DNA from 2 places in the Gilliamella sp. B3801 genome. Region 2 is predicted to be linked to the other one. Evidence: riboswitches for the same ligand, from Rfam matches in the RefSeq annotation. Region 2 holds a riboswitch; the other holds the start of a gene.
The links. A riboswitch is a leader RNA that binds a small molecule or an ion and turns the genes downstream of it on or off. The one in region 2 is predicted to bind thiamine pyrophosphate.

Region 1 (16,026 bases), on a different contig from region 2:
GCGTCAATTGTGTTTTTGAATCACCACCAACGATAAAAGTGATGTGTTGGTCCAATCCCTTTACCAATATTTAAATCATCAGCATGTCGTATGGCTCCGTGAAGATATTCTTTCGCCTGTTTAACCGCGTGTTCTAAGCTGTTTTTAGGTAATAAAGCCGCAATAGCGGCTGATAAGGTACAACCTGTACCGTGCGTATTTTTCGTTTGAATTCTTTGCGATGTCATCCGGATTGTTTGGTCTGAGGTAATTAAATAATCGGGACTTTCTTGACTGGCTAAGTGCCCTCCCTTCATTAGAACCGCTTTACAACCTAGTTTAAGTAAATCTTGCCCTTGTTTTAGCATCTCATCTTCATTTTTCGCTTCATCACAATCTAAAAGCGCTGCGGCTTCGGGTAAGTTAGGTGTAATAATTGTTGCTAATGGCAATAATTGTTCTCGAATGGCGGTAATGGCATCGGGTTTTAAAAGTGCATGCCCCCCTTTAGCGATCATAACTGTATCAAGTACAATCGATGGTATAGGATGATTTTTTAATAACTGATAGACAGTTGTGACAATTTCTTTATTCATTAGCATACCAATTTTGACACTATCAATGTGGATATCTTGATATAAGGTGTTAAATTCTGCTTCGATAAATTCGGTGGGAATTGCCAATACCGCATCAACACCTTGGGTACTTTGTGCGGTTAACGCGGTAATGACAGATATGCCATACGCACCAAGTGCCGAAAACGTTTTGAGATCGGCTTGGATGCCAGCTCCCCCACTGGGATCTGAACCAGCAATAGTTAGGGCTGTAATTGTCATGATGTTGCTTCCTATCTAGCTTGATTTATTTTATTGATTAGTAAGGTGGTTGCTTGTTCAATATTGGATTGACCACAAATAGCCGATACGACTGCAACGCCTTCAATTCCTGTTTGTATTATTTCTGTAACTTTTGTTACGTCGATACCACCAATGGCAACAGCAGGGCAATGTTTGGTTTTGACTAATTGAGTTAACTGCTCAATACCAAGTGCCGAGGAAGCATCTTTCTTGGTCGAGGTCGGATAGACAGGACCAATTCCAATATAATCGACGTTTTGCCAAGGCACGGTTTCAAGTTGTTGCTGATTCGAAACAGATAGTCCTAACCATTTATTTTTACCGATCAATCGGCGAGCTACATCAACGGGCAAATCATTTTGACCAACATGCACACCATCTGCATCGACAGCTAAAGCAATATCCACATGATCATTAATCAATAGCGGTACCGATGTCTGACTGAGTGCTTCTTTCAAGGCTAAAGCAGCTTTATACCAATCTTTGCCTGTCAATTCTTGTTCTGATCGTAATTGTACGGCGGTTACACCGTTGGCAACGGCAATTTTGGTGGTATCTACCATGCCACTGATTCCTCCACATAGTGTCGGATCGAGCACTAAATAGAGAGTAAGATCCAACTTTTTCTGCATGCTACGTCCCTATTAGTATGATGAATAAAATAGTGATAATTGATCTAATAACGATACGGCAAAACTGCCTAATCCAAGCTGTTTATTTGCCTTTTCTCCAGCTTTTTTCATCATAAAGCAAGCGGCTGCTGTGGCTAAAAGTGGATCGGTTGAATTTACAATAAACGCTGCAACCATAGCAGATAAGGAACAGCCTGTTCCGGTAATTTTGGTTAAAGCAATATCACCGCCTGCTATAGCGTAAGTCGTATGACCATCAGTAATATAATCAATGTCACCAGTCATGGCGATGATAGTCTGGTAGTCTTGTGCCAATTGTTTTGCATATTGTAAAGCGGATTTTGTCGAGTCTTGACTGTCCGGGCCTTTTGATGATGCAAATTGACCGCTTAGCGCTAAGATTTCCGAAGCATTGCCACGAATAACGGTGGGTTTAAATGATAATAATTGATACGCAATTTCGGTACGATAAACAAGTGCCGAACCAACGGCAACAGGATCAAGTACCCATGGAGTTTGGCTTTGTTGAGCTTGGCTTGCTGCAAGTAGCATACTTTTGGCGGTATTGTGATTAATTGTACCGATGTTAATCAGTAAACTATTAGCAATTTTAACAAATTCAGCCACTTCTTGTTCAGCAATAATCATTGCTGGTGAAGCTCCAATAGCAAGTAGGACATTAGCAGTAAAATTTTGTACAACATCATTTGTTATACAATGAACTAATGGGCGTTGCGTTTTGACAAGATTAATAAAAGGTGTAACTTGTGTGATTTGAAGCGATGTGGTTACTGACATGTTCATTCCTTATTTGATTTATCGGGAAGAATTTGCCTATTGTAAAGTTGAATGGCTAGACTTCCCTACGCTGGTGTTATCCAGATCAGGTTCAACGGGTAAACTCTCAGTTTTTTAATGAATAAAAAACACCCCGAGTCAAAATTATGCTTATATTATGAACTGCCTATTGGCTTTTAACAAGTTTGTATAATAGAAAATTTCGATTTAAATGTTATTGTAACAATTTTTCGATATCGGTAATCGCTCTTCTATCCGGCAAGAAAATAATTAGGTGATCATTCTCTTCAATCGTTAAATCCGTGTTGATAATAATAACATCTTCATCACGTACAACTGCGCCGATTGTTGCCCCAGACGGTAGCTTTAATCCATTGATGTTTTTTCCGACCAGTTTTGAATTTTCTTTATCACCATGCGCAACGATTTCCACAATTTCAGATTCGCCTTGTCGTAGTGATACAACTTTGACGATGCCTGTTTGTCTGACATGACTTAAAAGTTCAGAAATAGTGGCGTGTTGAGGTGAAATAGCAATATCAATCACACTATCATTAATGAGTTCTAGGTAAGCTTGTTTTTGGATTAAAACGATGACTTTTTTTGCGCCCATTCTTTTCGCTAACATCGATGACATAATATTGGATTCATCATCGCCGGTTACCGCAATAAAAAGATCTGTCAGTTCAATCTGTTCTTGGGATAGCAATTCTTGGTCTGATGATTCGCCATGTAATACCGTGGTATTAAGTAACTGTTCAGCAATGAGTTCTGCTCGTTCGGCATTGCGTTCAATTAGTTTGACTTGATAATCATTTTCTAAACGCTTAGCCAGTGCAAGCGCAATGCCGCCACCGCCACTAATGATAATTCGTTTATAAGGTTTTTCTAAACGTTGTAGCTCACTGGTCACGGCTTTGATATTGGTTGGCGGAGTAATAAAATACACCATATCACCAGCTTCAATTAAGGTGGAACCTAGAGGACGAATAAAGCGATTTTTACGGTAGATAGCAACGACTCTAGCTTCAACATGCGGAAGATGTTCTTTAAGTTCTGATAGCTCACTGCCAACTAGCGCGCCACCATAATATGCCATAACAGCGACTAGACATACACGGGTATCGTTGAATGAGGCAAATTGTAATGCGCCTGGATATTGAACAAGATGACTGATATGGTTGGTAATAAGGTTTTCTGGTGCAATGATATGGTCGATATTGATACACTCTTTATTAAAAAAAGGATATCTTTCATCATTGTATTCCGGTGCGCGGATACGCGCCACTTTTTGCGGAATATTAAACATGACATGCCCTATTTGACATGCCATCATGTTGATTTCATCAGAGTTGGTAACGGCAACAAGCATATCAGCCGATTCCGCGCCAGCACTCTCTAATACTTGTGGATAAGATGATTTTCCACAAATAACTTGTAAATCAAAGCGTTCTTGCAAAGATTGCAATTTATCATGATCTTCATCGACAACAGTGACATCGTTTTGTTTTTCAGTAACAAGATATTCTGCAAGCGCACTGCCTGTTTGTCCTGCCCCAAGAATGATAATCTTCATAACTAACCTATTTTAATTAAATGGCTTTCATCGGATTGATTGTCATTAGGATAATCAATGCCTATATCAAAGCTAATTAATACTGTTTAGTGTTAATAATAATCATGTTTTTTTGATTTCAGACTATACAAAACCGATAGCGTCATAGACCTTTTTCAATGTGATATCCGCTTTAGCTCGAGCTTTTTCAGCGCCTTCTTTCATGATTGAATAGAGGTAATCTTCATCATCACGATATTGGTGATATTGTGCTTGTAAGTGACTTATCATATCAATCACTTGTGTCGCCACTTCCGTTTTAAGATGTCCATACATTTTACCCTCAAACTCTTTTTCAAGTTCGGTGACTGGTTTTCCTGTTACGCCAGTTAATATATCTAATAAATTTGATACACCAGCTTTATTTTTTAAATCATAACGTACAACAGGCGGTTCATCAGAATCGGTCATCGCTCGTTTGATTTTTTTCTCGATGTCTTTAGGATTTTCAAGTAAGCCAATCACATTGTTTCGATTTTCATCGGATTTAGACATTTTTTTCGTTGGGTCTTGTAAAGACATTACTCTTGCACCAACTTTAGGGATAAAGGGTTCAGGAACAGTAAAAATGTCACCATACAGGGCATTAAAGCGCATTGCAATATCACGTGATAGTTCGAGATGTTGTTTTTGATCGTCACCCACCGGTACTAAATTAGCTTGATATAATAAAATGTCAGCTGCCATTAATACAGGATAATCAAAAAGCCCTGCGTTAATATTTTCAGCGTGTCGTGATGATTTATCCTTGAATTGGGTCATGCGACTGAGTTCACCAAAATAAGTGTAACAGTTTAATGCCCACCCTAATTCAGCATGAGCAGGTACATGAGATTGTACAAATATAGTGCTTTTTTGAGGATCAATGCCACATGCTAAATAAAGCGCCATGGTATCGAGCGTTGCTTTGCGTAGCTTCTGTGGATCTTGGCGTACTGTGATGGCATGTTGATTTACAATACAATAAACGCAATCGTATTCTTGTTGTAAAGCGACCCAATTTTTTAAGGCTCCCAAATAGTTGCCAAGTGTTAATTCCCCTGATGGCTGAGCGCCACTAAATACAATCGGTTTACTCATATTTTATTCCTAATCTATTCATTCTTATTTTTTTGCCTCAGCTTTAGGCAGTGGTAACAAGGTTAATATATCTTTGAAATCGTCAAACAAAAAATCGGGGTCACTGGTCGCTATGGATACACCATAGTTGTAACCGTAACTTAACGCAACAGTAGGGCAGTTAGCATTCTTTGCTGCGGTGATATCATTTTTCGAGTCACCAACAAATAGTAATTGATCGCAAAAGAGCCCAAACGTTGCCATAACCTGATAAAGTGGGGCAGGATGAGGTTTTAGCTTGATAACATCACCGCCACCTAGCACCAGTTTGAAATATTCTTTAATGCCTAATGATTCTAATAAAGCAGGTAAAAATTGTGCAGGTTTATTGGTAACAAGTGCTAATGGATAATGATTATCATAAAGCACTTTTAAGGTCTCTTTAACATGTGGAAAGAGTTTTGTTTCTGCATCGATAACTTTATCATAATGCTGATTAAAGCAATTTTTAGCTTGACTAAACAATTCTGCTGTTGGGGTAATATCGATTGCTTTAAAGGTACGTTCTAACATAACATCGATGCCATTACCTACCCAATTTTTAACTTGATCTTTGCTAACAGTAGGTAATTGTAAGTCGGCAAGCATTTGCTGAATTGCTAATGCAAGTCCGGGTACACTATCAACGAGTGTGCCATCCAGATCAAATGCTATTGCTTGAATGTCATCCAGTTTAGGCATATTTTACTCCTGCTAATGCTTTTCGCATGGCATCAATAACTGATTTATAATCAGGCTGACCAAATATGGCAGACCCTGCAACAAACATATCAGCGCCTGCTTGGGCTATTTCTGCAATATTTTCAACTTTGACGCCGCCATCAATTTCAAGTCTGATTTTTTGCCCTGATTCAATAATACGTTGTTTAACTTGTCGTAATTTTTTTAATGTTGACGGGATAAAAGATTGCCCACCAAAACCAGGATTAACTCCCATTAATAACACAATATCAATTTTATCCATTACATAATCTAAATGATCTAACGGAGTAGCCGGATTAAAAACTAAACCAGCGGTACAACCATGATCTTTGATAAGTTGCAACGTTCGGTCAAGATGAATCGTTGCTTCGGGATGAATAGAGATATTGCTAGCTCCAGCTTTTGCAAAAGAGACAATAAGTTCTTCGACAGGGGATGCCATTAAATGGACATCGATTGGGGCTTTTATTCCGTAGTCACGTAGTGCTTGGCAAAACATTGACCCCATTGTCAAATTAGGCACAAAGTGATTGTCCATGACATCAAAATGAATTACATCAGCCCCTGCTTCAATCACTTTTTGGGTTTCTTCACCTAAACAAGCAAAATTTGCTGAAAGTATTGACGGTGCAATAATAAACTCTTTCATAACATACCTCTAATCATACAAGCCAATACTCAAATGTTTTTAGGATTATTTGTATAGCGCTAATATTTCATCAATTTTTTTTCGACCTTCACCATCACAGCTTATTGAGCGTCGCATTTCAGCTCGATAAAGGTGGCGAGCTTTACTATATAACGTTCTTGTATAATCAGTATCATGATTGGATACAAGCACTGGAATATTGTTTTTATAAGCCATTTTTTCGGCTAATTTAGAGAGTTTTTTATGTTCTTCATAGCCAAAATTATTTGAATAATATGCCGTAAATCCAGCCGAATCATTTGGCGATAAATAGGGCGGATCACAGTATATCACAGAATTTTTCTTTGCTTTTTTCATGACCTCTTGGTATGGGGCACAGATAAATTCCGCATTTTGTGCTTTTTTTGCAAAAAAGTTTAGCTCTTTCTCAGGAAAATAGATTGTTTTATAGCGACCAAAAGGCACATTAAAAAGTCCACTGTTGTTATAACGACATAGACCGTTATAGCAATGACGATTTAAGTAAATAAATAATAACGATCGTAAATACTGATCTTTACTATAATTAAATACGTCTCGTAGTTGATAAAATGCCTCAGGCTTATTGTTCTGAGGTTGGAAAAATATTTTTAGATCATTAATAAACTCATTTGGTTTTGATTTCAATAAATTGAATAATTCAATTAAATCATGGTTAATATCAGCTAAAAGGTAGCTTTTATAATTGGTATTTAAGAAGACCGAACCTGCACCAACAAAAGGTTCAATCAGTTGATCTCCTTCTGGTAGATACTGCCTAATGGTGTCCACAAGCTCATATTTTCCTCCAGCCCATTTTAAAAAGGCTCGTTGTTTTTTCAAAGGATACTCCTATTTTGTCTTTGGTAGGATAAATGAACCATATCCTTTATTTTTCAGCTTTTTCTTTATTCACAGATGCACCAGATTTGACCCATGGATTATCCTTTTGTAAAGCACTAGGTAAAGATTTTATAGCCTTTTTGGCTTCATCTGATGATTTATATATACCTTTAATCAAAATAAACCATTTACTGTTATTACGTTTAGTTTCGTAAATTTGGTAATGAGTAATATTATTTTTTTCAACAAATTTTTTTAAGTTTTCAATAGATGATGAAGCACTAAGTTGAATAGTGTATTCATCATCTTTAATATAAATAGTATTGTTTTTATTCCTGTTTCCGTTATGACTTGAAATAGTATTATGACTATTCGCTCCATTTTTCTCAGAAAGGGACGATGTTGTTGGTTTTTTTATAGTCGAATCATTTGATTGATTACGAGCTTTCCTTGATTCATCCACAATATTACTATTACTGGTTAGTGGCTCTTGACTGTCTAATGATTGATTCGATCTTGAAGCAGTTGTAGAGTTGGGTAATAAACTTGAATCGGTGGTTTGTGTGTTACTTGATGCGTTTAACTCATCAGTTAAAGATTGAGCGTTGTTGCTGTTTTCAATATTTGTTGATGAATAACCATTGACGTCAGGCGACGTCAATGATGTTGGTTCATTTTCTGTTGAAGAACTTAATATCACAAAACTTAGCGTTAAGAAAAAGATTACCATAGCAGAACCAAGAATAATTAATTTTTTCTTGGAAAAATAATTAAGAAAACTTGGTAATTTGAATGAAGTTGTAGAGTCTTTATTCGCTTTTTCTGATATATAACGGTCATCTTTATCTACACGCATATTTACTCCTTAACTTGACATCTACACTATTACTATTTCAGTATCAGTCATTATCTTGATAATAAGTAGCTTAAATTTGCTCTATTTTATCGATGATATAACCAGCTACACCTTTAGCACTTTGTTCATCTGTCTTAATAGTGATATCAGCAATTTCTTGATAAAGTGGTTCACGTTCATCAGCAAGCTCTTCATAGAGTTCTCGAGGGGTATTTCCTCCTTGTAATAATGGACGCCGTTTGTCTTTTTGAGTTCTTGCCATCTGTTTTTCAATGGTTGTTTCAAGATAGACCACTATCCCACGAGCAGATAAACGATTACGTGTCTCTTTTGATAGAACCGATCCACCGCCTGTCGCGAGTACTACACCTTGTTTTTCAGTCAATTCATTAATGACTTTTTCTTCTCTGGCGCGGAATCCGTCTTCACCCTCTAAGTCAAAAATCCAAGCAATATCGGCACCCGTTCGTTTTTCGATCTCTTGATCAGAGTCAAAAAACTCCATGCCTAACTGTTGTGCAATTTGTCGACCTATTGTGCTTTTTCCTGCCCCCATTGGGCCAATTAGAAAAATATTTCGCTTTTCTGCCATTGTAGTTTCATCATCTATTAATTTTGGTTAAAATTTACAACACAATATTAACTGACCGTGATCTTTCTTTTCACAAGCAGTTAATTGTGTAACTTTTCTTGTATCTCCGTCTAACGACAAAAATTTAGGTTGGTAATTATCTCAATAGAAAGCCCCTTTTTGCAATAGGTATTTATTAATAGTTTTAGCTAATTCCTGCTTGATGCAAATCGTGAATATTTAATGCACCGACTAATTCACCTTCGTTATTCACAACTGGTGCAGCAGTAATATTGTGATAATTAAATGATTTTAAAGCTTCTGTTGCTTTCCAACTTGCGGGTATTCTATAACCAGGACTTGTCATCACAGCTTCAATACTGTCTTGTAATGTGCCATTTTTTAATAATAATCGACGCAAATCCCCGTCAGTAAATACGCCAATAATTTTATTATTATCCTGACATATTGCAACTAATCCCACACCTGTACGGCTGAGTTCAAGCATAGCTTCAAGTACTGTTGCAGTATGGGGAACTTTTGGAATTAAATCTCCCGTTCTCATGACATCTTTTACTTGATTAAGTAATTTCGCACCCAAACTGCCTGCCGGATGTGAACGAGCAAAATCTTCTTCATTAAAACCTCGGGCTCGCATGACGGCTATGACCAGCGCATCACCCATTAATAATGTATTTGTCGAACTCGAAGTAGGTGCTAGCCCCATAGGACACGCTTCTTTTTCGATCGATATATCAATTACGGCTTGAGCCGCTTTAGCTAAGGGTGAGTCTAAACCGCCAGTTATGGCAATCACCGGTACTTTCATCGAAGCAAGTATAGGGAGTATAAAATTAAACTCTTTTGCTCGTCCCGAATAAGAAATTAGTATTGCTACATCATTTTCGCTTACCATTCCTAAATCGCCATGTAGCGCTTCGGAGGGATGCATAAAAAAAGAAGGGCTACCAGTACTGGCTAAAGAAGCAGAAATCTTTTTTCCGATATGTCCCGATTTTCCAATACCCGATACGACAATTTTTCCTTTTGCAGTTAAAATAAGCTGGCAAGCTGTAATAAAGTCTTCACCTAGGCGATTAGGTAACTTTTGAGCTTCATGAATTTCCAATTCAAGAAGTTCACGACCATATTTTAATAATTTATCCATTTCAATTAACCTATGGAGTTTTTAGAAGGTATTTGTGCCATTTATGATCTTCAATAAGTAAAATTGAAAATAATAATATATATTAGATAGCTAACAGTGTAGCAAGTAACAGAGAAATATTCAAAAAGAAAGCGAGTTAATTTTTACGTCAATCATGTTTCTTATAAATTTATGATCGATTAAGTATTAGAATTTGGAAAATAACGAGGCATTAACCACCTAAAGCTACTTTTATTCCCAGTGCGATTATAATGATACCCAGAATTTTATCAATGATGAACTGAATTTTACTGTAACATCGTTGTACCGATCGGGTTTGAAAAATAAAGACAACAAATGGCCACCAAAAAATCGCTTCTACCCAAATTATCAGTGCCACTAATAATTTGTCAATGAGCGTTGAATCAGCACTAAGTACCTGAGTAAATATAGCGAGAAAAAACAAAGTAGCTTTAGGATTAAGTAAATTACATAAAAAGCCTTGAATAAACGCTGTGCCAGATGAGATCATCCTACCATGTGATTCACAATTTAGATAACGAGTACCACTATTTTTGGCAAGTAGTGCTTTTATGCCTATCCAGATTAGGTATACAGCACCAACATAACGTAATGCATTATAAAGCAAGGGTGTTGCGGTAATCAGCACTGCGATTCCCGCAACACAATAACTCATATGAATTAATATGGCGATAATGACACCCAAACACGTGAGTAGTGCTATTTTTCGGTTATAACTTAAACTATTTTTTAGCACTAGAAAAAAATCAGGTCCGGGCGAAATCATTCCCAAAAAACTGACGGTAGTGACTATGATCATGGTATCAAGTGTCATGTTTGACCTATTTAACGTATTCAGCTGAGTGATTTAACGTTGCGATTTTAGATTTATTTTGTTCAATAAACTGTTTTTTATCCATGTCGGTTTGGGTTAAATAATCAGTTAAAAATTTAGCATTACTTTTAATTTGAGCACCATTTAAAATCAATCTTGGTAAATCAATTTGATAGATTGTTTGATCGGGTGATTTATGTAAATTTTCAGGTTTAGCATTGGTTAATAAATAAAGTTGACGCTCTTTTTCAGATAGGCGATGAATAGTAGGGGTACCCGAACCCATCATTAAGTGATCCGGAAAAATATAAAAGACCGTATCTTCGAGCAATCCATTATGCTCTAAATATTGGATAAATTGTCCAACGTTATAATCCAGTGAGGCAGCAACAAATGACATATTATCTTCTTTAGGTGTGATAACCGATGTCATTCGTTCATCATAAAATCCGTTAGGGGCATGGGTTGAAACAGTTGAAATGAATAGCGCAAAAGGTTGATTTGCTTCATTCATATCATTAATTTGTTTTTTGGCGATATCAAAAATATCTTTGTCATATAATCCAAAAGGTGCATTGGGATACTGACCTATATAGTTTTTTTCAGAAATCACTTTCAAACCAAGTAATTCAGCGGTATGTCCAATACCTGCAAAATCAGGGCCAGCCATAACATAGCGTGTTTGGTAGCCTGCCTGTTTCAGTACATCCCCTAAACTGATTAATTGGGTTTGATTGCTTTTCATCAATGGCGAAGTTGAGTACCCACCAATTAAAAAAGGCACGCCTGTCATGTAAGTATACATTGATGCAGTTGTCCAGCTACTACCAACACTCATTGGCATATTCGGGAAGAAAGTATATGTTTGACGTAATTGTCTTAAATGCGGTGTGATATCCGCAAAATCTAAAAAACCTTGTTCAAACGATTCTAACGAAATGATGACAATATTTTTTCCTTTATGACTAATTAACTGATTTTTATTAGTGTAATCTGTCATATTGAGCGTTTGTAGTGCTTGTTCGAATGATTCACGAGGTGCGTTTGTCACTTGATAAATTTCGTATAAACGGCTTAACGGTCCATTGTGATAACTGATGCTAATAATGGCAATCATAGCCAATACCAAACGAAGTAATGGATGACATTTTCGCTTAAATAAACTCGCTAACTTAAACAGTAAAAATACAAAACCCAAAAAAACAACAATCACCAAGAGTGCTTGTAATTTAAAAATGAATAACCCTTGTATAATGTCATTGATATTTAAATTGACGTAAAACTGGTAGTCTATAAAGCCGCCACTAAAATAGATTGAGGTTAACTCCATGACTACAAAAACTGTCAACAGGCTGATCACCAGCAGTTGCCACTTTTTGCGTTTAAAAAAAGAGGCAACCACGACGGTAATAATTAAAAGAGGTAAAACAATTAATGTCGAAAGTGGCATAGAACAAAATACTCAATGATTAACTTTTGCATAAGTATATACTTAATATTATGAAAAATAAAAAGCAGCGAGTATTTTTATCTCAATAGCCAGATAGAATGCTGTTAACTGACAATTTTGAGTGTAATTAATCTGTTATTTATCAACAAATAAATTAAAAAATCACATTTTTTTGTTAAGGTTAAATTATAACCGTTTGGTGAATTAATCGGATATTTAGCCTATCAAGATTTTTATAATCTTATTTCTATAAATATTATTTATAACTCATAAAAAAGATTGAAATAAAATGTTGGATAGGTAAGGATAATTCATCGTGATTTTTAAGCGTAAAGTTAACCAACAGCCTAAAAGCCAATGTAATTGAAAATAAGGAGTCAAAATGTTTAGTAAAGAAATGACTATTGCCGATTATGACAAGGAGTTGTGGGATGCCATTAAGGGTGAAGAACAACGTCAAGAAGATCATCTTGAATTAATTGCATCCGAGAATTATGCCAGCCCAAGAGTAATGCAAGCACAAGGTTCCCAGTTAACCAATAAATATGCAGAAGGGTATCCAGGTAAACGTTACTACGGTGGTTGTGAATATGTCGATATTGTTGAAAAATTGGCTATTGAAAGAGCAAAAACGTTATTTGGTGCTGATTATGCCAATGTACAACCCCATTCAGGTTCGCAAGCTAACTTTGCTGTTTATACCGCGTTATTAAATCCTGGCGATACAGTACTGGGTATGAATTTATCTGAAGGTGGTCATTTAACCCATGGTGCACCGGTTAGTTTTTCAGGCAAGCTTTATCATGTTGTTGCCTATGGTGTTGATGAGGCAGGTCGTATTGATTATGAACAGTTAGCGACCATTGCTAATGAGTCAAAACCTAAAATGATTATTGGCGGTTTTTCTGCTTATTCTGGTATTGTTGACTGGAAGCGTATGCGTGAAATTGCTGATAGTGTGGGTGCTTATTTATTTGTGGATATGGCGCATGTTGCAGGTTTAGTGGCAGCAGGTGTTTATCCAAATCCTGTTCCTTATGCGCATGTGGTTACCACAACAACCCATAAAACCCTTGGTGGACCAAGAGGCGGATTAATTTTGGCAAAAGGTGGTAGTGAAGATCTTTATAAAAAATTAAATTCATCGGTATTTCCTGGTGCGCAAGGTGGGCCTTTAATGCATGTCATTGCAGCAAAAGCGGTGGCATTGAAAGAAGCAATGGAACCAGCTTATCAACAATACCAACAACAAGTCGTTAAAAATGCACAAGCAATGGTTGATGTGATTTTAAAACGGGGCTATAAAGTCGTTTCTGGTGAAACACACAATCATCTATTTTTGATTGATTTAGTCGATAAAAAAATTACAGGTAAAGAAGCTGACGCAGCATTAGGAAGTGCAAATATCACCGTGAATAAAAATAGTGTGCCAAAAGATCCGCAAAGTCCTTTTGTCACATCTGGTATTCGTATTGGTTCACCTGCGATTACAAGGCGAGGATTTAAAGAGTCGGAGTCTCGTGAATTGGCTAATTGGATTTGCGATGTATTAGATAATATTGATGATGAACAAACGATCCAAGTCGTAAAAGAAAAAGTATTAGCGATATGTCGGCAATTCCCTGTTTATCAACATTAAGATACCATCATTATCGCCGACACTATCGGCGATAATGATAGATTTGTTTTTATTGTTTTTCTGTGTCTGTGGTTTTTTGTATAAGTTCTTGCTTTTGTTGTTCTATAAAGTGTGTTATATGACCTTTATGCCATAACCACCCACCTGTTATACCAATACCTAATACTAAAGCTATCCAAAATACAATAGCAAATTTATTACGACGTTTTCTCATTGGGTCACGTAAATTACGTTTTGCATTCTTCGGTAATTCTGCTTTACTAGTGAGTAATCCACCTAATAATAAGTTTATTTTCACTTGCCCATTAATTGCCCAACCGGATGCTTCAAGAAGTGGTCCAAGTGTACGGTGTCTTAATTTTAACCAAGCTAAAATCACAGAAGGCCCCGATATAATGACAAATAATCCAATAATAACCAAAGGAAGTTGCCACCAGCTTAATGAAAATAGTGCTTGGAAAATGGTCGCTAAAGCAGTACCAATTGCACCAAGTGCTAAGCCAATTGCGGCAAATATACCCACGCTTTTACCAATATCAAATTTGGTATCTGGATTTTGTAAGACTTGCGTACCGGTTTTTTCGATATCGGCATCTTTGCTGGTTGCCCATTTATTAATTTGTTCAGTAATTAGGCGACCAATACGTTGATAAGGAGCCCAAACAGCTTGTTGGATACTGATTGGTTTTGTAATAATCTTAACTACATTAGCATCCCAATCATTACCTTCATTGTCAATAAATACACCGTTACGACCTTCGATAAGTAAATCACCTTGCCCTGCAGTAATAGCCGCTGCAATCACCTTTTTTTCACCTTGTCTGGTACATTCACAGTAAAGTAAACACAGTTCCGAGTAGTTAGACATAGTAATGTGTTTGGCAATATTATCTACCGAAACACATAGCGTTGCACAGCGACCATCAATATAGAGTTTTCCAAGTTGAAATGCCGCTCTTTTTTCAAGTGAAAAGAAATCAGAAAAAGAGGTAAAATTGACGAGTAGTCGATACAAATGTTTGTGAAATAGAACGAGTTTTTCTAAAACTAAAACATCTGAGGCTGAAATTGGTGTCTTATTGTCTTGATCAACCATTTCTTGAAATTGAGCCAATAAATCACTATTTGCCATGTTTTTAATCGTTTTGTTTGATAAATCTTCAATGCTATCGGTTGGTTGAACTGAAACTTTGGTTTGAACCATACTAGGTTTTGAATTAATCAGCGAGGCGTAAGGATCCAGACTGGTTTGAATATTTTGCCATTCTTCTTCTGTTAGTACATTAGAATTAGCTAATAACGGCGAAACGAGTGTTTTAAATTGTGTAATTTTTGCTTTCCATAATGGATTGAGCCCATTGACCAAATCGAGAGAGTTATGGGTATCGATTTTTGATAACGGTAATTCGGCTAGCGCTTCGTCTGATAATAACCCATTTTCTGTTGGGACAATATACTTCTCATCAACGTTCAATGCTGTTTGTGCTTGTGGTGCATATTGTGCAAGTTCCACACGTAAAAAAAAGTCATCTATTTTGGGTTTTAGCGTTTGAACAAGGTTCCATATTTCAGCACTATTTTCGCCAAATGGTGTTTGTGTATTACTTATATCCTTTTGCCATTGTTGCCATATTTGTAAGTTTTGAACAAATGTTTTGGCAATATCTATGTTAATTCCATTTTCTCCACTCATATCTTTTTCAGCCCCAACAATTTTTATTGCTGATTTGATAAAAGTTTGCATTTCTGGTGATAGCTCGGCGGATGCAGGAAAAATTAAATCACCATTGTAAAGTTTGCCTGCATTAATTTTAATAGATTGTTGTACATCATCTTGAGTTAAATAATCACAATCACTTTTGTTTAAATTGACAAGAATGCTGCGAGCGGTGATGAATAATTTTTTACCTTGTTCTGTTTCTGTATTAATTTGTGACAAAGGTAAAATATCTGATGAATGTAAGATCGTTTCAAAAGAGTGAATTTTACCTCTTGTCCAAGCGATAGCATCTAATATATCGGGAATGCGAATGCGACCGTCTTGATCTTCATCCAAAAGTGCCAATGTTCGTTTGTCAAAATCTAGCCCTGTCGTCGGGCAACTGAGTGCGACCCATAATTTAGGGTCAAGATTGGGTAGATTAATAATATCGTCGGCGTTTTTAAAAACAACTTGATCTAATCCACCTACACGCTGAAATGTCCACATATGACTCATGATAACCTCCATACTGAAATTTATTTTATTTCCTTTATGTAAATAAATATAACAGTATTAGTCGTTTAATGAAAGAG
Region 2 (16,026 bases):
AAATGGTGTCGGTGGCACGCTTGGCAGCTTAGCATTAATTATGGGATTTGGCGCAATGTTAGGCAAATTACTCGCCGATTGTGGAGGTGCACAGCGGATAGCAACAACGCTCATTGCCACTTTCGGCGATAAAAAGATTCAATGGGCAGTGACGCTTACGGGATTTATTGTTGGATTTGCTCTGTTTTATGAGGTTGGTTTCGTTTTATTGTTACCCTTAATTTTAACTATAGCAGCAACCTTAGGTATCTCTCCGCTATATATTGGTATTCCCATGGCGGCGGCTTTGTCGGTTACACATGGTTTTTTACCGCCTCATCCTGGACCAACAGCGATTGCACAAATATTTAAAGCCGATATGGGAAAAACCTTACTTTATGGCACAATTATAGGTATTCCATCCGTCATACTAGCTGGGCCTATTTTAACTAAATTACCTTTTATTCGTGCGATTAATCATCCTGTTGAAGAAGGCTTATATAATACTAAAACATTTACTGAACAGCAGATGCCTAGTTTTCGTGTCAGTCTTATTACCGCATTGATTCCAGTTATATTAATGTCAATCCGAGCCATAAGTGAAATGACGTTAAATAATGGGCATTGGTTGCTACCCTATGTTGAATTTTTTGGGGATCCAGTCATTGCAACGCTGATATCAGTATTAATAGCCATATTCACTTTTGGTTTATTGCGTGGCCGTAGCATGTCAGACATCAATGCTAGCTTAGTTGATTCAATTAAAATTATTGCAATGATGTTATTGATTATTGGTGGTGGTGGGGCATTTAAACAAGTTCTTGTCGATAGTGGCGTGAAAGTTTATATCGAACAGATAATGTATGGATCGACTATTTCCCCCATTGTTATGGCGTGGCTAATTGCAGCCTTATTAAGATTAGCCTTAGGGTCGGCAACGGTTGCAGCACTAACGGCAGGTGGGATTGTTTTCCCATTAATTGCTTCAACGGGTGTTAGCCCAGAATTAATGGTTATTGCAACGGGTGCGGGTAGTGTCGTTTTTTCGCATGTAAATGATCCTGGCTTTTGGTTATTTAAAGAATATTTTAATCTGAGCATTACCGAAACATTGAAATCATGGTCTTTACTCGAAACAGTGATATCTGTCAGTGGATTAATCGGCTGTTTGATCATTAATCTTTTTTTATAAGGTTAGTTTGTATGAGATATAATTATTTTTGATGAAATAATAAGAAGGATAACTGTTCAAACTATTTCAAGAATCAAAATACCGCTGGTCTTTTATCGCAAAAGTCAGTAGAATACATCGGCAATATTTTATCAACAATTCAACTCAATGGTGAATATTGTCATGTCTCGTATAGTTAAAGAAGCACTTACATTTGATGATGTGTTATTAGTTCCTGCCCACTCCACGGTATTACCCAACACTGCGGTTATTTCTACTCAGCTAACCCAAACAATTAAACTCAATATTCCGATGCTGTCAGCTGCAATGGATACGGTGACTGAATCCGATTTAGCCATCGCCCTTGCGCAAGAAGGCGGAATTGGTTTTATCCATAAAAATATGTCAATCGAAGCTCAGGCTAACCATGTAAAAAGGGTGAAAAAGCATGAAAGCGGTATCGTCCAAGATCCCGTGACCGTTTTACCTACTGCCACGATTCGAGATGTTATCGAACTTGCTAAAGAATATGGTTTTGCCGGTTTCCCTGTGGTTACTCAATCTCAAGAGTTAGTCGGGATTATTACCGCTCGAGATGTTCGTTTTGCGACTGATTTATCGTTACCGGTAACGGCAGTCATGACACCAAAAGAACGACTTGTTACGGTAAAAGAGGGCGAACAACGTGAAATTGTGCTGAAAAAAATGCATGAACACCGTGTTGAAAAAGTGTTAGTTGTTGATTCCAAATTTCACCTTAAAGGAATGATAACGGTTAAGGACTACAATAAAGCAGAACAAAAACCACATGCTTGCAAAGATGAAAAAGGGCGTTTGCGCGTAGGGGCAGCGGTGGGCGCTGGTGCAGGCAATGAAGAACGGATTGCGGCATTGGTTGAAGCAGGTGTTGATGTTTTATTGATTGACTCATCTCATGGACATTCAGAAGGTGTATTAGAGCGGATTCGTCAGACAAGGCAGGCGTATCCGGAATTACAAATTATTGGGGGGAATATTGCTACTGCGGAAGGTGCAAAAGCATTAATCGATGCAGGGGTAAATGCAGTTAAAGTCGGTATTGGTCCAGGCTCTATCTGTACTACGCGTATTGTGACAGGTGTTGGTGTGCCACAAATTAGTGCCATTATGGATGCAGTTGAAATGGCTCAACGACATAATATCCCTGTTATTGCTGATGGTGGTATTCGTTTTTCGGGTGACATTGCTAAAGCCATTGCCGCAGGTGCATCATGTGTTATGGTTGGCTCAATGTTTGCTGGAACAGAAGAAGCCCCTGGTGAAATCGAATTATATCAAGGTCGAGCTTATAAATCTTATCGAGGTATGGGATCACTTGGCGCAATGGCGAAAGGTTCATCTGATCGTTATTTCCAATCTGATAATGCCGCTGATAAATTAGTTCCTGAAGGTATTGAAGGCCGTATTGCCTATAAAGGCCCATTAAAAGAAATCATTCACCAACAAATGGGAGGATTACGTTCTTGTATGGGATTAACTGGCTGTGCCACTATCGATGAGTTACGGACTCAATCTAAATTTTATCGAATAACCGGTGCCGGTATGAAAGAAAGCCATGTTCACGATGTGCTAATAACCAAAGAGCCACCAAATTATCGAGCTGGATCTTAATTTTTTATCAATATTAAAGCGTCGTTAATCATTGACGCTGTTCAGTAATAGTAAAAATCCCAACAATCTCAGCGTTGTTGGGATTTTTAATCTTTAAAGGGAATAGTTTGCTTTAAAAACTTGGTTTATAACGTTTTGCGTTAATTACTCAAGTCCCAGCACTTTACGTCCATTCCGAGTGGCGACGTTAACCACATTATCTAAATCGGTATATCGACATCCGGTTACAAGCAGTTTTAGCTCTTCCCACATATTACCCGTTGAAAAGGGGAGCATATAATCACTGACATTATCGGTACCAATCGCAACAGGAATTCCAGCGGCGGCTAATTCATCGACAGGGGTTAAGGAGTTACGGGTTGGGCCTTGTTCTTCACGCCTTGGACTGTCAATCCACGCAAACGGACAGGCAATCACCATCATTTGGGCTTCTTTCATTTTTTGGTATAATTTTTGACGATATTCTAAGCTATGGGCAGTAATTGAAATACTATGAATTGCCACTACACGACCATGCATTGAATGTTCTAAGGTTTTATCTGTTAATTGCTCTGTTTCTATCTCATCGGATGAATTAAATTGATCTACATGAACATGCACCATTTTGCCTAAAGATTTGCCCGTTTGCATTAATACATCCAGATGTTTAAGTCCCATACCTTCACCATGATCACGTTCATCACGGCGAGGTAAGCCACCAATAATATCGACAAGATCGGCACCTTTATCAAACCAATAGCGAGCCTCTTTATCAATCACGCCTTTTAAGGTCTGATTCACCAGTTTAATGGTGATATCGTTTTTATAGGTTTCTCGTGCTCGTAATGCGCCTTTGATTGCACGTTCTTCAGCGATAGGGTCAATATCCACAAATGATCCCATGGCACTAACACCTTGTTCAATCATTCGTTCAACAGCCATACTAAAATGACGATAATAGTCTTCTTCGGTCATGGCGGCTTTGACTTTGTCTAACGTATCCCATTTTTCAATCAATGTCTGTTTTTGGTACACATCAAAACTGTCAACGGTAATTGTAAAAGCACGATCAGCGTGCATATGTGCATTAACCCAACCGCCATTTTGCTTGATTTTGTTCATTAAAAATGCTTTTAAACTTTGATCTCGACTGGTTAATAACATCTTTTTGTTGTCTGTCATAATATGCCTCTACAAATAAATTACCTAAAGTTGGTTTAAAAATTCAAAAATAACAGCTAAAAAAAATCCTCCATAAAGGAGGATTAAAAATAGAACCAACAATGTTTAAAATCTGGATTGTTGATTCACATGGCTTCATAGTTTAAAGACTCTAGCAGGTTATTTAGTAGCAGAAATTCTAAACCTATCTTGATTAATATCAAGCATTATAACAGTGAAAATATGCAAATAAATGATATGGTTAAAGTATTATTTTTTAGATTTTCTTGTCATCATTTGATGGTCATTAACAATTTTGGTTTTATTTTGGGTAACATGATTAGGATAACGGATTAATTTTTATCAATAAGCGATTGTCAAAAAAATGAGATTTTCCATAATGCTTTTTTATTGATGTTAAAACAACCTATGTTAGTATAAAGTTGATAAAGTTTGCCTAAGATAAGAGGTTATTATGAGCCAGTTAAATATTGTTGCTACGCTAAAAATCAAGTCAGAAAATCATGCCGCTTTTCAAACGCTTTTTAAAAAACTTGTTGAAGCAAGCCGTAAAGAAGCGGGATGTATTCGTTATGAACTTAATCAAAGCATCGATGATCCCGATGTTTATGTCGTCATTGAAACATGGGCTTCGAAACAAGCAATTGATTTGCACAATCATACACCACATTTTATTGAATTCGCCGCATTTGCTAAAGAGCATTGCGAAAAACTCGAAATTTGTATTGTGAAACCTGTGTTATAAGATTAAACCGAACAAGCGATTAACCAAATTGTGTGAGAAAGAAAATTGGTCAAGAAATATTATATTAATAACGCGGATGGGATAAAGTTTGGAGCAGTTTAATCAGGTCAATCGGTTGCCAAAACTTTTGTTGACAACCGATTTAATAAAGTGATGAATGGCGTTATAACATCAGGCATCTATTCTGTTGAAATTACATTTTTTCAACGGTTTTTATGCCTAACATATCTAATCCTACTTTCAGTGTTTTAGCTGTCAAAGAAGCCAGTTTTAAGCGACTTAATTTTAGGTTTTCATTTTCAGCTGTTAAAATAGGGCAGTTTTCGTAAAAACTTGAAAAAAGCGTTGCAATGTCATAAAGATAAGCACAAAGCACGTGAGGCGTTCCTTCATTTGCTAACACTGAAATAGTTTCATCAAATTGAATTAGTCGAGTGGCTAATGCGCGTTCTTTTTCTGTTTCTAAAATAATACTTCCCGATAAGTCATCTTCTGAAATATTGGATTTTCTAAATACCGATAACACACGAGTATAAGCATATTGTAAGTAGGGTGCCGTATTACCTTCAAAAGAGAGCATATTGTCCCAATCAAAAACATAATCAGTGGTACGATTTTTAGAAAGATCAGCGTATTTAACCGCACCAATTGCAACGGCATCGACGACTTGGGCTAACTCTTGTTCAGTGAGTTCTGGATTTTTACTTTGAATTAAGACTTTTGCCCGTTCGGTCGCTTCATCTAAAAGATCATTTAATTTAACCGTATCACCTGATCGTGTTTTAAACGGTTTACCGTCTTTTCCTAACATCATACCAAACATATGGTGTTCGAGTTTTAAAGAATCAGGCACATATTTGGCTTTATGTACAATTGTCCAAACTTGTTCTAAATGCTGATGCTGACGTGAGTCGGTATAATAAAGTATGCGATCGGCATGTAGTGTTTCATAACGATATTTGGCACAGGCGATATCGGTTGTTGCATAAAGGTAACCGCCGTCGCGTTTTTGAATAATCACGCCCATTGGTTCGCCTTCTTTATTTTTGTATTCATCTAAAAATACAACGATTGCACCTTCGCTTTCTACCGCTAATTTTTTATGTTTTAAGTCTGCCACAATGCCGGGTAACATTTTGTTATAAATGCTTTCGCCCATGGTGTCTTCAACGGAAAGTGTGACATTTAACCGTTTGTAAGTCGCAATATTTTGCGTCATGGTAATATCGACCAATTTTCGCCACATTTCACGACAATATTCATCACCACCTTGCAGTTTTACAACATAATTACGTGCTTTTTCAGCAAAAACTTCGTCTTCATCGTAATGTTTTTTGGCTGCTCGATAAAACGATTCCAGATCGGATAGTTGCATATCATTTGCATGTTCATTTTGCATTTTTTCCAGATAAGCAATGAGCATCCCAAATTGTGTTCCCCAGTCACCGACATGGTTAGCACGGATAACATTATGACCAAGAAAAGTTAAAACTCGTACAGTGGCATCCCCGATGATTGTTGAACGTAAATGACCGACATGCATCTCTTTGGCAACATTCGGTGCTGAGTAGTCTACAACAATCGTTTGTGCTTTTGCAGGTAAGGTAATATTCAGTTTATCGCTACTCAGTGCAACTTCATTTTGTTGAGCAATCCAACTATTTTTTAAAAAGATGTTAATAAAACCGGGGCCAGCAATTTCGACTTTTTCGGCAATGTCATCAATATCTAGATGTTGTAAAACCTTTTCTGCCAACGCTCTTGGTGGCATTCCTAGTTTTTTGGCGGTTGCCATGATGCCATTAGCTTGATAATCGCCAAATTGTACTTTAGCTGATTGTTTAATTAAGGCATCACAGTTATTATCAGCACCGGCCATTATCATTGCTTGCGAAACACGTTGAGTTAGTAATTGTTGAATATTCACACTAAACCTAATCAATTATCATAAATGCCCAATATAATACCGATAAAGTAAACACTTGTCACGGCTCAGATGATGTCGTTTACTTTAGTTTAACAGGGTTTTGATTTCCTATTAGGGTATTTTTCAATCAAAAGCATGATTGACAAAAATGACCGATGTTAATCGATCAATTTGGTGATAAACAGAGTCAAAATTTGATTGACATTCTAGTCGTTGAGTGTGTGCTTGATCTTTGTTCCCAATATATTTTCAATATAATGTTGTAGTCGTTGCTTTTCATGATCATTATTTTCATACCAGTTACGTGAAGATAGGCGAAATATATGCGGAATGGTTCTAGATAATACCGATTGTCGCCAAATGTTTCTATATCGTGCATTGGATAATAACGGGTGAATTGGCGCATCGCACTCAATGCCGATACAATAAAGTTTAGTGCTCGGATCTTCAATAGTAAAATCTAATGTAAATACGCCACAGCCTGAGTGGCGGCTATAGGATAAATTGAGCGAACGAATAAAAGTTTCTACATCGTCAAGCAGTCCGTCATCGTGTTGTGTTGGTATTGGCAAATCAGATTGCTTATGTGCCTGTTCGATCAGGTTAAGTAATAATTCAGCAAAAGTAAAATTACCTTCAGATAATGCTTTAGAATAAGCTAAATAGTATTGTAGGTAATCACGAGGGGAGGTTGGAGCACGTTTATTGGCTAGCGCATCAGAAACATCTTCAATAGGCATTGAGGAGATCAAAATGACTTTTTGGCGAGCTCGGGTGATTGCTACATTTAAGCGCCTTTCGCCACCTTGTTGCCCTAGTATGCCAAAATTTCGCCTGAAAATACCTTGTTTATTACGACCAAATGTCGTTGAAAAGATGATAACATCACGTTCATCGCCCTGCACATTTTCAACATTTTTGATAAAAATTGATACATCTTCACCCTGATCGAATCGTTGATTTTCTTGTTCAAAAATGTCTGAAAATTTTTTATCTAAATTGGCTTTTTCATAAAAACACTTTTCAATCAAATCTGCCTGCTTTTTGTTAAAGGTTACAACGCCTATGGATGGACGATGAGTCGCATCTTTTTTCCAAATGTTATCGACCATTTCAACAACTTTTATTGCTTCACTATAATTGCGTTGATCTTCATATAGACCATTTACCCAAATATATTCAAGTGGTTTGATTTGCTTAATGATATTAGCTGAATGTCTGACAGGTACGTTTAGTTGGCTATGGTAAAAAGCGGTATTGGAATAGTTAATCAGCTCACGATAAGCGGAACGGTAATGAATTTGTAAATAAGTTGTTGGCAACACAGTGCGAGAAAGTTGTAATAAATCCGGACAATCCATAATTTCTTTTAAATTCCAACGATTGAGTAGAGGATTTTCGTTAACTTCTTGTGATAGTGCTTGAATAGTATCATCATCAGCCTCTTCGACTATGTCAGCGTCTGTTTGTACGCCAAAAAATGTAGTGGGTGGCATCTGTTTGTCATCACCACTGACTATGGCAATTTTGCCCCGATAAAGAGTAGGTATAGCGTATTCAATGGGCATTTGTGAGGCTTCGTCATAGATGACCAAATCAAATAATCCCGCTTTTAATGGCAATAAGCGACTTGCGGTGTCGGGATTCATTAACCAAATTGGTCTTAAGAACATTAATCCAAGCGGTATACCTTGCTCGATGAATTCACGTAATCGTTTGGCGCGTTGACCTGTTAGCCTTGTTATTCCTTCCCACCTTTTGGGATCAGCTATCTGATTACATTTTATATTATTAAGTAGTAACTGTTTATTCAGTTGATGCAGCTGTTCGTCGTTAGATTTTAGCTGTTCAATGGTTTGATTGATAACTTGCTGATCAATCTGTAATATCGGGTTTTCTTGTTCGATGTACAATTTCCAAATCGTTTTAGCTTCATAATCCAATAGTTGTCTAAATTGATATTGTTGGTTTTCTGGGCTTAATAAGGCTAGTTCGGATTCAAAAGGTCTTAGTTTTGCCAATACTTCAAGTGCAGTTTCAGATAATTGAATCGCTTCTTTACGAAATGATTGATACGCTTTTAATGAAGGTAAAACATGGTAAATAGCGTCAATAGTTGAAGGTGTTGGTTGACTTTTAACAATCGCCTGTAAACAGTTTTGATACAGGTTTTCATTTAAAAATTGATTGAGCAAGGATAAATGTTGTTCTGAATCTTGACGATATTGATAACGAACAAAGGCCGCTTCGTATTCATTAATTAAATCTTGAAAAGCGTCGCTACTTTTCAATAATGATTGCTCCACATACTGACTATAAGGTGCTTGGTGAATTTTATCAGCCCATGCTTTGACTTCTTCAAGTTCCGATAATGTTTCCTCGATCAAGTATTGAGTGGTATCAAGATTAAGCGTTAAATTGTGTTGAGGTAATTGCAAATCAACAAAGATACTCAGTAACGTTTTGCGAATTGGCCGATATTCAGACTCCAATAATAGCGACTCATAAAGCATTGGAATGCGGTTAATGTTTGCTTCCTCACCGTGCATAGCTAAAAAGTTAAAAAGTCCTTTTTTTGCTAAATAGCGTTGCAAACTCAGGCATTTGTACCAAGCATTAGGGGTTATGAGTTTTCTTGCTTTACTCAGTAAATCTTCTAGTATCTTTGGCTCTAAATAACAAAATTTTTGAGACAGGTGGCACCAAGCCTCTGAGTTTAAATAAGATAGCTGATTTTGCAAAAATTTTAACCCATTGATGAGTCTATCACCTTCTAAATTACCTGTTTGGATATTTTGAATTTTGAACAAGGGTAACCATTTTAATAGCCGCTCCCGAAGATTTTCCGTGATATTTAAAAAAGCTTCACTCTCTTTTTTAAGCCACTGTTGATGAGGGAGGGGATCATCAACATCAAATTGGATAGGTTGGTTATCAAGATTTGCTGTTCTAACGTGTTCAACTTGAATAAATTGAGTCAGTGATTGATTAAATAAATTTATCGTAATTGGATCATTTGAAAATTCTGTTAATTCTGATAATGGACTATGTTCAAATTTTGCCGGTAACCACAGTGAAAGTAAGGGTGAACACTGATTTTTAATCATTGATAGTTGTTTGACATCAAGATTCTGAAATACTTTGCCTAATTCCGGTACGGTTAATTTGGGTGGATTGTTGGCAATCGTGATTAAATCAGCGATTAACTCCCGATAACTTAAACCAAAGTGGGTCTGTTGAGTATATAATGCCTCATCATATTGATCGAGCTGTGCTTCCAGTTTTGTTACTGTTTTTGCCAGTTTGATGCGCGCTTTAATGTAGTTATCTGAAGGCAGGTTTTTGTCCAGCAAATCAAGCTGTTGACGAATACTATTAATCAATTTGGAGCGATCAGCATTAATATCGTTAATCATTATACTGCGCGTATCAAGGCCTTCGGCAGTTAAACGCTTATGAACAACTTCAAGGGCCGCTTTTTTCTGACAAACAATCAGTACCGTTTTATGGCGTCCAATTGCGTCGCCAACCATATTTACAATGGTTTGACTTTTTCCGGTTCCTGGTGGGCCTTCAATTAACAAACCGGGCGCTAATCGTGCTTGTAAAACAGCGTTTTCTTGGCTTGGGTCACTGGCAACCGAAAAAAAACAATTTTGTACGTCTGGTTTTTCAATTTGATCATCGATTTGAGAATTGGATTTCAGTTTTAGAGCGGTTTCAAGTGCTGTGTTGTCGTAGTCGAGTTTTTTTAATTGACTGAGTTCTTCACCAATTGATTGTCCTATAAAGTTGGCATCAAATAACACAGCGGAACAAGCAAAGTAGATTTTACCTTTTTCTGGTTCAAACGATGTTGGTAAATCATCGATTTGACTCGACAAAATTTGTCCTAACGACTTTAATTCATTCATAACCTCAAGGGTATTTAACGTTGAACGTAATAATAAGTCATCAAAAACATGTTTCCATTGATTAAAAAGTGTTTTGCCCAAAATCCCTTTAAGTGCGGGATTAATTCTTATTTCTTCTCGTTGACGATCAAAGGCGAGTGTAAGTCGTTTCATTGATGCCATATCGTCATTCATTTTTATGGGCCAAAGTAATAACGGTGCTATTCTGGGTAACCGATTGCCACTGGTTTCTTGATAAACTAAAAAAGGAAAGCCCATATAAAGACTGTCAATGCCCGTATCCCGTTGATAAATAGTGGTTGTCCGAAATAAGTTGCGTAATTTAATTTCAAGAAGTTCATTCGTTTCGAATACGGCTTTAATATCGATTTGTTGCTGACGAGGTTGTCGAGCAAGAATATGATCAAGTAGTTTATTTGACGGTAAAGATGCGGTTCCTAATAAGTTAAGATCAATACGTGGTGTAAAACGACCTAGGTTCATCCTAACTAACGGGCCTTGCAAGATACTCATTGATACTTTTTTATGAAAGAAATCGATAATTCGAGATGAGTATTTTTTTAATGGCGGTTTAATCCAATGTTCATTAGGAATGCTCAATAAAACCAAGAGCCGACAAAATGGTATACGTTTTTCAAAACGATACTGCTGTGTCCACTGATCAAGCTCTTCATGACCCAGTTCGGCAAATCCTTCTATTCGCTCATCCAATAGTTGATATAGTCTTAATCTAGGTTGCTTAAAATAATTTGCTAACTCTTCATCGCTTAAAATATCAATATTATAATCATTGGCTAATTGTTTACATTCATTGATGACGTTATTCGCCGTTTTAAATTGATCTTCTTGTGCACTGAGTAAAATGATTAGATCATCTTCACTAATATTGTTACGTTCCATTAATGATAATAATCCAAGATTATTGGCATCAGGAAAGCAAGATGAGCGTTTAGTCCACATTACCATTAATTGGTTTTTAGAACAGGCTACTTGAAGTGTTTTTAGTCGGTTTTCATCCAATTTGATTTGTAAATTTGATGCACGTAAGCGAACATTATTGGCGCGTATAGATAATTGCCATAACCCTAGTTTAGATTTATGCTCTTTAATAGGCATAGTTTCACTAATCAATTGAAATTTTTTTAATGGTTTTGTATCAATAGAATTTTTGAGTGAAACGGATAATAGGTCATAATGATATGTTTTATCATCGATCATTTGCTTACTTAGTATTTCATTATCGAATCGTTCAGTTTGGCAATGACCACAGTGACGCTCTAACTCCATTTTGTATTCCTTATATTCAACTCAATGTTGATGTTATTTTTATCATTTTTATTTATATTGAATTGTAGAATGACAATGATTATTTATAAAGACTAATTTTAATACAGTCGATAGAAAACACGCATTTTAGCCCGATTTGGGTTAGCAAATGGCATCTATTATTTTGTTAAATATACAATTCAAAAAAAGCCCGAAAATTCTTATTGATTTTTAAGTTATCTATATTAAATCAATATCAATCTATTTTGAATTCATTATGACCTCTTAAGTAAACCGGCTTTGTGCGATGATCTTTTAAAAAACGAGCTACTCTAGTTATTCATCATTTATATTTTTACGGATTGCTTAACTGGATGCTGTCACAGGAATATGACGAATCTTAGGGTTATTAATGAGTAACCAATCGGGTAAATTACTTTCTTTTTCAACTAGCCAAATAATGGTATTTATAAATAATCGATCGTTTGAACCTTTAGGTTTTGGGTATTCAAGTTGTGAAAGTGCTAAAGAACGCGCAAAAAGTTGATGCTCACTAAAACTCATATTATGACGATTTTTAGACAAATGTGATTCATAATCAATTATCAACGCAACAGGCTGTTGATCATAGTTGACTAGTTGATCTAACGTGTTACTTAAATGATTTATTTTTGCGGAATCTTTTTTGGGAACAGCATTTAATCTTAGGCGTTTAAACAACGTATCGCTTTTAATTGCGGGTAAGTCTGGTGTTTGAATTTCTTCGAATCCAACATCTGAATTCCACAATAAGACGTGATTAAATTTTGCATTTTTTAATATTCGATAAATCGACAAGACTAATGTTTCGGAAATGATGGTTTCAGTATCAATTTTCGATTGTTGTCGATCATGAATGTTTCCAGATAAAACGAATTGAGGTTTTGAATTTAGATAGCGATTTAAATCACGCATCCAGCGAGGGCTCTTGAAAGATTGAGACATAATTAATCCTTTAATAAAAATCAAATAACTGACGTTTTTATTATATACAAAGCAATTGAGTAACATCTACTATTTTTTTAATTAATAACTTATTTTTATTTAGATTTCTTGAATACTCAATCCGTTAAACAGTGATTAAACTTAGGTAATAATCATAATAAGAGACAATTAAAATCGCTTTAAAATTATCTAATTTTGGAGCATTAATTCGTTACCTTTTTACCTTAACAGTGATTAAACTTGCTTGTTATTATTCATGCTATCGCAATTACAACTGTTTACAATTAATGAGGTAAACACTAAACTATTTATCGTTCTCAACGGGGTGCCCAAATGGCTGAGAATGTTGGTTAACATAACCCGTCGAACCTGAACTGGATCATGCCAGCGGAGGGATTTGAGTTATTGTGTCTGCTCAAACCTTTTGTCTTTTATTTACTATTTTGGAGACAAAATGTTTCGTAAGAATCTTCTTTTGTTTTTTGTTTTTTCAGCTTTTTTCTTGATTGATACTGCCAATGCTAAGCCAACTTTAACCGTTTATAGTTACAATTCTTTTATGTCTGAGTGGGGCCCAGGTGAGGCCATTAAGCAAGGTTTTGAAGCGGAGTGTGATTGTCAGTTGGATATCATTTCGTTAGGGGATGGTGTATCTATTTTAAATCGGATCCGGCTCGAAGGGAAAAAGACCAATGCCGATGTTATTTTAGGCTTAGACAATAACATTTTACAGCAAGCTAAGTTAGCCAATATTGTTATTCCTCATCAAATCATTAAACCTGATAATCTTAACACTGATTGGTGGGATAATGATTTTCTTCCTTATGATTTTGGTTATTTTGCTTTTATTTATAACAAAGATAAAATCAAAAATCCTCCCCATAGTATGCAACAACTTGTTGATAATAAAGGCAATTGGCGAATTATTTATCAAGACCCAAGAACCAGTACGCCAGGACTAGGTCTACTGTTTTGGATCAAAAATATCTATGGCGATGATGCTGCCAATGTATGGAAAAAGATCGCTAAAAATACAGTAACCGTCACCAAAGGCTGGAGTGAATCTTATGGTATGTTTTTGAAAGGCGAAGCTGATTTTGTTTTAAGCTACAGTACATCGCCGATTGCTCATATTATGAAAAATGATCCTCGCTATGAGGCAGCCATTTTTGATGAAGGACATTACCGTCAGGTTGAAGTAGCAGGTATAATCAAATACAGTCAGCAACCTGAGTTAGCACGTCAGTTTTTACAGTATTTACTCAGACCTGAAGTACAACGTCAGATTGCTGAAAAGAATGTGATGTACCCGATAATTCAAACGACATTACCTGAGGCTTATCAGCAAATAAAGCCTGTCACTAAGGCGTTAGAATTTGGATCTGAGCAAGTTGAAAAAGGACAAAAAGCTTGGATTCGTGAGTGGCAATCAGCGATCAGTAAGTAATTATAGACATTAACATGTTGAATTTTAGAACGTTAATACCGGGTATTCTTGCCTCCAGTAGCATAATGGTTGTACTGGGTAGTGCATTATTATCCATTGGTTATTACGCAATAACTTCAGGTGAGATAAACAGTTATATTGACAGCTATTTATTACATATTTTGTGGATAACTGTTTATCAAGCCACACTATCAACATGTCTTTCTATTTTCTTGGCTATATTAATGGCAAAAGCTTTATCCATGGTTGAGTTTTGGGGTAAAGGTCTATTGTTGCGAATAATGCCGGTGACGTTTATTTTACCTGCACTGGTTGTTGTGACAGGGCTTTTATCCGTTTATGGGCAACAGGGATTACTGTCAATCTTTGTTGGATATATCGGCTTGCCATTTTCATGGTCAATTTATGGATTACAAGGAATTTTATTAGCACACGTATTTTTGAATTTTCCTTATGCTTGTTGTCTATTTTACCGTACGCTGATGAGTGTGCCTGTTGAACAGAAACAGCTAGCCGCTCAATTGAATTTTTCTGGTTACACTTTTTTTCGATTGGTTGAATGGCCACATCTTCGTCGGCAAATATTGCCTATGGCTTCGCTGATTTTTATGCTCTGTTTTTCAAGTTTTGCGATTGTATTGGCTTTAGGCGGTGGCCCCAAATATACCACCATTGAAGTAGCAATTTATCAATCCATTCGTGATTTTGATTTTATTCAAGCGGTTTTGCTTTCCTTATTGCAATTGCTTTGTTGTGTAGGTTTTATGGGAATAATGCAAAAGTTTAATAATAATAAACAAGTCACAATGCGCTTTATAAAGCAAAACTACCGTTTTCCTGTTTCTGGCTTGGCTGCCTTGCTAAGTTCAATCGTGATTATTATGGGGGGATTATTTATTTTACTTCCTTTGATAAATATCGTGATTGATGGTGTTTATTTTTTCCGTTTGTCACTGTTTACGCCAACCTTTCAACATGCAACCCTGTTTTCACTTTTCATTGCATTGGGGTCAGCCATCGTAACCCTGTTAATGGCACTATTTATTCTTTGGACAAATAGTCGATTGCTCATTTATCAAAAGGTAACGTGGAGTAATCGATTAATGTTAGCCAGTTCGTTAATTTTAGCGATTCCCAGCATGATTTTAGCGTCAGGACTGTTTATATTATTTTATCAGTATGCAGGTAATACTTGGTTTATCTGCATTTTATTAATATTGTGTAATGCTTTAATGGCATTACCTTTTGTCATTAAAAGTCTGGCTACCCCCATGTTCGATGTCACTAAGCGTTATTGGCTATTAAGCCAATCCCTTTGCATTGACGGGGTTAACCATTTTTATTTGATTGAATATAAAGCGTTAAACAAATTAATGTTAAAAAGTTTTGTTTTTTCGGCTATCTTATCTTTAGGGGATTTTGGCATTATCGCACTATTTGGTGGGCAGTCAGTCATCACATTGCCTTATTACCTCTATGAGCAGCTATCACATTATCATTATCAAGATGGTAGTGTCACAGCGGCAATATTATTAATTATCTCTTTTAGTTTATTGGTTTTGGTGGATGATGATCACACTCAATCATATTAATTATCATTATGATAATTTTAAAATGTTTTTTAATTTTGGTATTGCCGCAAAAGAACGGGTCGTCATTGTTGGGCCAAGTGGTGCGGGTAAAAGTTCATTATTGAGTTTAATCGCCGGTTTTATTTCACCTGATTCAGGAAAAATAATACTCGATGATCAAGATATGACGAATGTCACTCCCGGAAAACGC

Region 1: it holds a riboswitch for thiamine pyrophosphate, as region 2 does, so the genes downstream of both, thiM (hydroxyethylthiazole kinase) here and thiB (thiamine ABC transporter substrate binding subunit) in region 2, are expected to answer to the same signal.

Annotation. Positions count from the first base shown of each region.
Region 1 is NZ_JAFNNR010000003.1:60,735-76,760, forward strand. Features, by position in the region: gene thiD (bifunctional hydroxymethylpyrimidine kinase/phosphomethylpyrimidine kinase) at 21-818, opposite strand; gene thiE (thiamine phosphate synthase) at 827-1,468, opposite strand; gene thiM (hydroxyethylthiazole kinase) at 1,481-2,266, opposite strand; TPP riboswitch at 2,312-2,412, opposite strand; gene trkA (Trk system potassium transporter TrkA) at 2,481-3,842, opposite strand; gene trpS (tryptophan--tRNA ligase) at 3,966-4,961, opposite strand; gene J3U14_RS03085 (phosphoglycolate phosphatase) at 4,986-5,681, opposite strand; gene rpe (ribulose-phosphate 3-epimerase) at 5,674-6,351, opposite strand; gene J3U14_RS03095 (Dam family site-specific DNA-(adenine-N6)-methyltransferase) at 6,397-7,212, opposite strand; gene J3U14_RS03100 (SPOR domain-containing protein) at 7,259-8,068, opposite strand; gene aroK (shikimate kinase AroK) at 8,139-8,660, opposite strand; gene gutQ (arabinose-5-phosphate isomerase GutQ) at 8,845-9,807, opposite strand; gene J3U14_RS03115 (LysE family translocator) at 10,019-10,642, opposite strand; gene J3U14_RS03120 (LTA synthase family protein) at 10,650-12,092, opposite strand; gene glyA (serine hydroxymethyltransferase) at 12,475-13,731, shown strand; gene J3U14_RS03130 (hypothetical protein) at 13,781-15,949, opposite strand.
Region 2 is NZ_JAFNNR010000012.1:14,820-30,845, reverse strand. Features, by position in the region: gene gntT (gluconate transporter) at 1-1,171, shown strand, start outside; gene guaB (IMP dehydrogenase) at 1,334-2,800, shown strand; gene J3U14_RS10305 (amidohydrolase family protein) at 2,945-3,961, opposite strand; gene J3U14_RS10300 (putative quinol monooxygenase) at 4,416-4,706, shown strand; gene argS (arginine--tRNA ligase) at 4,900-6,633, opposite strand; gene J3U14_RS10290 (AAA domain-containing protein) at 6,840-11,834, opposite strand; gene J3U14_RS10285 (hypothetical protein) at 12,180-12,797, opposite strand; TPP riboswitch at 13,109-13,211, shown strand; gene thiB (thiamine ABC transporter substrate binding subunit) at 13,252-14,244, shown strand; gene thiP (thiamine/thiamine pyrophosphate ABC transporter permease) at 14,259-15,836, shown strand; gene thiQ (thiamine ABC transporter ATP-binding protein) at 15,859-16,026, shown strand, end outside.